Regions from separate parts of the Polycladomyces zharkentensis genome, predicted to be linked through region 1. Evidence: riboswitches for the same ligand, from Rfam matches in the RefSeq annotation. Region 1 holds a riboswitch; each other region holds the start of a gene.

Region 1 (2,269 bases):
TCCGGCGGCACGATGACGCCCGCTTCCCCTTGGATCGGCTCCACCAGGAAGGCGGCCGTGTTGGGCGTGATGGCCGCTTTCAGCGCTTCGACATCACCGTACGGAATGATTTTGAAGCCGGGGGTCAACGGACCGAATCCGCGTTTGTACTCGTCACTGGACGAGAGGGAGACCGCGGTGATGGTCCGGCCGTGGAAGTTGTTTTCACAGACGATGATTTCCGCTTGGTTTTCCGGCACTTTCTTCACGTCATACGCCCAGCGCCGGGCCGCTTTGAGGGCGGTTTCCACCGCCTCGGCACCGGTATTCATCGGCAAGATCATCTCTTTGCCCGTCAGTTGAGCCACTTTTTCGTAAAAAAGTCCCAGCTGATCGTTATGGAAAGCACGGGAGGTCAAAGTGACTTTATCCGCTTGTTCTTTCAACGCCGCGATCAGGCGGGGATGGCGGTGTCCATGGTTCAATGCCGAATAGGCGCTCAGCATGTCCATGTACTTGTTGCCGTCGGCATCCTCCACCCAGACGCCTTCCGCCTTGGATATCACGATCGGCAGGGGATGATAGTTCCTGGCGCCGTATTTGTCCGTCAGTTCGATCAACGCTTGGTTTCGTGACATGATGGCCTCCTTGGATGAATAAATTTGATGTGTGGGCGCATATCAACACGCCCTGACCCGAAAATGAGCAATCTATCACCATTTTAGATGGAATTCGGAACGGAATCAATGACGGAACATTTTCTTTAAAAAGCGGTTGACGGCGACATGAGAGACCGGTATAATGAAAAACAAGTTTTCTGATTGTCGATACAATTGAATCGGATTTGGAATCTCTTATCGAGAGTGGTGGAGGGACTGGCCCGATGAAACCCGGCAACCCCGGTCTGTACGAACCGGAAGGTGCCAATTCCTGCGGAAACCGCCGCCAACGGTTTCCGAGAGATAAGAGAGGAGAGCTGGCGTATCCAAAGCCTCTTCTCTTATCGGAGAAGAGGCTTTTTCATTCCACTGTTGCAGGCTTCCGTCACCAATCGGAAAGGCGGCTTTTGGCAGGCGTGCCCTTCTGAGTGTGTGTTGCAAGAGCGAGAGAGAGGCTCACACGACCCACAGGGTATGCGGAGAGATACCCCAAAGCGTTCAATCCCTGCGAAAGGATGATGGTGATGAGCGATACGCAACAATACGGTTTGGAAACGTTGGCGGTCCACGGTGGCCAAGAACCTGACCCGACGACCAATGCCCGAGCGGTACCGATTTACCAAACCACTTCCTATGTATTCAATGATACGGAACATGCGGCCAATTTGTTTGCATTGAAAGAATTCGGCAATATCTACACCCGCATCATGAACCCGACACAAGATGTTTTTGAAAAGCGGGTGGCCGCGCTGGAAGGAGGCGTCGGTGCGCTGGCGACGAGTTCCGGTCAGGCGGCAATCACCTACTCCATCCTGAACATCGCCAAAGCCGGAGACGAAATCGTCTCATCCAGCAGCCTGTACGGCGGCACGTACAACCTGTTCCACCATACCTTTCCCAAGCTGGGAATTACCGTGCGGTTCGTCGACCCTTCCGATCCGGAAAATTTCAAAAAGGCGATCAATGAAAAGACGCGGGCCGTTTATGCGGAGATTATCGGCAACCCCAAAATGGACGTGCTGGATGTGGAGGCCGTGGCCAAAGTGGCGCATGATGCCGGCTTGCCGCTGATCGTGGACAATACGCTGGCCACTCCGTACCTGTGCCGGCCGATTGAGTTCGGGGCGGACATCGTGGTCCACTCGGCCACCAAATTCATCGGCGGTCACGGCACCAGTATCGGTGGGGTGATTGTGGATTCGGGCAAATTCGATTGGACCAACGGCAAATTCCCGGAATTGACCGAACCGGACCCCAGCTATCACGGGGTTTCCTACACGGAAGCGGTCGGACCGCTGGCATACATCATCAAGGCTCGGGTTCAATTGCTGCGGGACATCGGGGCATCCATTTCTCCGTTCAATGCGTTTTTGTTCTTGCAAGGGTTGGAAACGTTGCATCTGAGAATGGAACGGCACAGCGAGAACGCGCTTCGGGTTGCCCGGTTCCTCCAGGAACACGAACTGGTGGAGTGGGTGAGTCATCCGGGATTGGAAGGCCATCCGTCGTACGAAAAAGCGAAAAAATATCTGCCCAAAGGGCAAGGCGCCATTTTCACGTTCGGTATCAAAGGTGGTTTGGAAGCGGGCAAAAAACTCATCGAAAACTTACGCCTCTTCTCTCACCTGGCC
Region 2 (2,269 bases), on a different contig from region 1:
GAGTGACCCGCGTAGGACGGTTTATCCGCAAGACGCGGATCGATGAAATTCCGCAGCTGATCAGTGTCTTGAAAGGGGACATGAGTTTGATCGGCCCGCGGCCGGAAAGACCGATGTTCACCGAGAAATTTGCCGCAGAGATTCCCGGATTCAAAAATCGCCTGTTGGTGAAACCGGGTTTGACCGGATGGGCACAGGTGAACGGTGGTTATGACATGACACCGAAAGAGAAATTCGAATTGGATATGTACTACATCAAACGGCAATCGTTCGCGCTGGATATGCGCATTCTGCTGCGTACGGTATGGGTGGTGCTGACCGGTAACGGTGCCCGTTGATTCGCTGTGCCAAGACAAAACGGATTGCCCCGAGGGTAATCCGTTTTTTCCCGTTTCTGTTCATTTGTATCACAAGCTTTCCCGACACATGAAGCTCCGGCTGTGGCAATCCCCCATTAAAAGGTCAGCCGAAGGGCCATATACAGGAGAAGCCAAAACGGGAGGCTTAAACCGGTCGCATTGATCAGGCCGATCCAAAACGATTTGCCGACAACCGTGCTCATGTCGGGCACCTCCGTTGTTCGTGTCCTTGATTGTCTTTATTATACGCGAATGTCCGTCGCCGTAGTGGGTTTTTGGCCATTTGTAAACGAAATGTAATCTCATGGTAATCTACCGTCATCATTCATCAAAAAAATTTGTATATTATGGGAAAGAAGAATGTCGTTGACATCGCGAACGTTGTCGTGGTAGGATGTAATCTGACAACTTGATACGACGATGTTGCGCGCTCTTATCAAGAGAGGTGGAGGGACTGGCCCGATGAAACCCGGCAACCGTCCGCGGTATGCACGCGGAAATGGTGCCAATTCCTGCAGAGCCCATCGGTTCTGGCAGATGAGAGAGGCGATTTTATGATAAATAAGATCCCTTTCTGCTCTGGCAGAAAGGGATCTTTTCTTACAGACAGGTGGTGAACGCGATGATTGTACTCGACCAAGTGAACAAAGTGTACCCTTCCTCGAAAGGCGAGGATGTGGTCGCGTTACAGGATATCAATCTCCGCATCGAACGCGGAGAAATTTTCGGGATCGTCGGTCACAGCGGAGCGGGGAAAAGCACATTGCTTCGACTGCTCAACGGATTGGAAAAACCCACTTCGGGCAGTGTCACGGTGGATGGCATTTCCATTTCCGAAAGCAGCGAGCGGGAGTTGCGCGAAGCGCGAAAGAAAATCGGCATGATTTTTCAGCATTTCCACTTGCTATGGTCCCGCACCGTGTGGGAAAATGTGGCCTTCCCCTTGGAGCTGGCGGGCAAATCGAAAAAGGAAATCCGGGAAAAAGTGGATGCCTTGCTGGAACGGGTGGGTCTTGCCCATCGGGCAAACGCGTATCCCGCCCAACTGTCCGGGGGACAGAAACAGCGTGTCGGCATCGCACGGGCGTTGGCCAATGATCCGAGCGTCTTGCTTTGTGATGAGGCGACATCGGCACTGGACCCGGAGACGACAGCTTCCATTTTGCAATTGTTGAAGGAGATCCACCGGGACACCGGCATTACGATGGTGATCATCACGCATGAAATGAGTGTGGTCAAACGGCTGTGCCACCGCATGGCCGTCATGGAAGCCGGAAAAGTGGTGGAACTGGGTGAGGTGGATACGCTGTTCCGGCAACCGAAACACCCGGTTACCCGACAATTCGTACAGTCCTATCACACTGAAGAACTGGAAGCTTCAAAAGAGCATGCCGCTTTGATCCAGGTGCGGTCAAATGATTTGGATCGCATCTGGTCCCGCTTGGCCGATTGGGTAAAACGAGGCGTGACAGTGACGATCTTGCCTGACCATGAGGAAAACGACGGAACGATCACCTTGCGGGTGAGCGGAGAAGGGGACCAAGTCCGGGATGCAGTGGAGGCGATCCGGGAATTTGAGGGCAGTTCGGAGGTGATCCCGTATGTTTGATCAACTGGACACCACCCTTTTGTGGCAAGCGACCGGGGAAACGCTGTACATGGTGGCCATCTCCACGTTTTTCTCGGCCGTGATCGGCATTCCGTTGGGGGTGCTCCTCGTGATCACGGATAAGGGACACCTGTGGGAAAACGTTGTGATCCAGCGGATCTTGGGCCTGATCGTCAACCTGTTCCGGGCGGTGCCGTTCATTGTACTGGTTCTCTTTCTGTTCCCGCTGTCCAAGCTGTTGGTCGGCACCACGCTTGGTCCGACGGCGGCCACGATTCCTCTGATCGCGGGAGCGGCCCCC
Region 3 (2,269 bases), on a different contig from region 1:
CTCCCAATCATTCAACAGCGTCAAGGAAAGGGGGTCAGCACCTCTCCGGCGCTACCCCTCCAAAAATTGCCGGATGACCGGTCCCATCTGTTCGTATTCGATCAAAAACGCATCATGGCCGTACGGGGACCGGAATTCCCACAGCTGCGCATCTTTTCCCTGCGCCCGTAATTCCCGAAACAATGTCCGTTGCTCCTCAATTTGAAACAACCGATCCTCCTCAATGCCGATGATCAGCACGCGGGAGCGGATTTTCGACAGCGCGGCCGCCATTCCGCCACGTCCCCTGCCCACATCATGCGTGTCCATCGCTTTGAGCAGACACAAATAACTGTTGGCATCAAACCGGTTGACCAGTTTTTCTCCCTGGTATCGCAGATAGCTTTCCACCTGAAACGTCGCGTCCCGGGACCATTCCGGCACATCGGTCTGCAAACGGCGTTGGAACCGCTGGTGAAACAATGTGTCCGTCCGGTAGGTGACCATCCCGACCATTCGGGCGATGGCCAGCCCTTTTTTCGGCCCCGGCCCCGGATAGTAATCGCCTCCCTGCCAGTCCGGATCGGACATGATGGCTTGGCGCCCGATGTCGTTGTAGGCGATGGCCATGGGGGACAACGCGGCCGTGGTGGCGATGGGGATCAAATTCTCCACCGCTTCAGGGTATAAGATGCCCCATTCCAGTACCTGCATTCCCCCCATGGAACCGCCGATGACGGTATGAACCCGATCGATGCCCATTTTCTGAAGCGTACGATACTGCACGTGGACCATATCGCGAATGGTGACCGGAGGAAAAGCCGAACCATAGGGTCGCCCCGTATCCGGATTGATGGATGACGGACCCGTACTGCCATTACAGCCGCCGAGTACATTGGTGGTGACGACAAAATACCGATTGGTGTCGATGTAACGACCGGGTCCGATCAAACCGTCCCACCAGCCCGGTTCCCGTTCATCCCCGACGGCATGCGCATCCCCCGTCAATGCGTGACAAACCAATACCACGTTGTCCCGGTTCGCCGACAGGCTGCCCACTGTCTCCACCGCAATGCACACATCCCGAAGTGTTTCACCGCATTCCAATGTTACCGGCCCCACGGCCACCGTTTTCTTTGTCACCGTATCGACGCTGGCTACCACGCGTTTTCTCTCCTTTTTCAAAAGGAAACACCCTCTTCGATCAGAAGAGGGTGTCGTCTGCTCCCATGCCATCGCAGTCCGTCCCCCTTCTCATCTCTCAGAACCTGTCGGTTCTGCAGGAATTGGCACCATTCCCCGCCGTTTGACGTGTGCGTGGATGCACGCGGTAAACGGGGTGGTTGCCGGGCTTCATCGGGCCAGTCCCTCCGCCGCTCTGGATAAGAAGGTGTTTCCTGATATTCGTATTTGAAGCTTATGATACGATGGATCGAAATTTCTGTCAATGTCTACTTGGACGAAAAGCGAATGATCGGCTCATGCGTGACGGACGGTGCATCCGGGTGTTCCAGCCAGCAATTGACGCGATGCGTCCGGGAAACCTCGGTCACTTCGGGTATCTCGTCGTTGCAAATGTGCATCGTGTACGGACAACGATCGGCAAACGGGCAACCCTTGGGCGGATCGAACAAATCCGGCGGGGACCCGGGGATCGGTTTCAACTCCTGCTTCCGGTCCAAATCGAGCCGGGGCATGGAAGCCAACAGTCCCCAGGTGTACGGATGACGCGGCCGGTAGAAGATCTCTTCCACCGTTCCCGTCTCCACCACCTTGCCCCCGTACATCACCGCCACGCGTTGCGCCATTTCCGCGACCACGCCCAAATCGTGGGTGATCAAAATGACAGCGGTGTCCGTTTTCTTTTGCAGTTCCTTCAACAGTTCGATGATTTGCGCCTGAATCGTGACGTCCAATGCCGTGGTCGGCTCGTCCGCGATCAAAATCTTGGGATTGCAGGCCAATGCGATGGCGATCATGGCCCGTTGTCGCATCCCGCCGCTGAATTCGTGCGGGTAATTGTTAATCCGCGTCTCAGGGCTGGGAATGCCCACCAAACGCAACATTTCCACCGCGCGTCGGCGCGCTTCTGAAGGGGAAATGCGCTGGTGCCAAATCAACCCCTCCATGATCTGCTTGCCCACCGTCATCGTCGGGTTGAGCGACGTCATCGGGTCCTGAAAGATCATCCCGATCTCTGAGCCACGCACCCGGAACATCTCTTTTTCCGTCAACTTCAACAGATCTTTCCCGTCAAACAGGATTTCACCGCTTTTGATCTTGCCGGGCG

What was found. Region 1 has a riboswitch for S-adenosylmethionine ahead of JQC72_RS03515 (homocysteine synthase). Riboswitches for the same ligand answer to the same signal wherever they lie in the genome.
Region 2: it holds a riboswitch for S-adenosylmethionine, as region 1 does, so the genes downstream of both, JQC72_RS00545 (methionine ABC transporter ATP-binding protein) here and JQC72_RS03515 (homocysteine synthase) in region 1, are expected to answer to the same signal.
Region 3: it holds a riboswitch for S-adenosylmethionine, as region 1 does, so the genes downstream of both, metX (homoserine O-acetyltransferase MetX) here and JQC72_RS03515 (homocysteine synthase) in region 1, are expected to answer to the same signal.

Annotation. Positions count from the first base shown of each region.
Region 1 is NZ_JAFHAP010000004.1:344,913-347,181, reverse strand. It holds gene JQC72_RS03520 (ornithine--oxo-acid transaminase) at 1-617, opposite strand, end outside; SAM riboswitch class I at 831-948, shown strand; gene JQC72_RS03515 (homocysteine synthase) at 1,163-2,269, shown strand, end outside.
Region 2 is NZ_JAFHAP010000001.1:119,966-122,234, reverse strand. It holds gene JQC72_RS00550 (sugar transferase) at 1-338, shown strand, start outside; SAM riboswitch class I at 790-903, shown strand; gene JQC72_RS00545 (methionine ABC transporter ATP-binding protein) at 982-1,968, shown strand; gene JQC72_RS00540 (methionine ABC transporter permease) at 1,961-2,269, shown strand, end outside.
Region 3 is NZ_JAFHAP010000006.1:154,350-156,618, reverse strand. It holds gene metX (homoserine O-acetyltransferase MetX) at 52-1,215, opposite strand; SAM riboswitch class I at 1,231-1,368, opposite strand; gene JQC72_RS06185 (ABC transporter ATP-binding protein) at 1,431-2,269, opposite strand, start outside.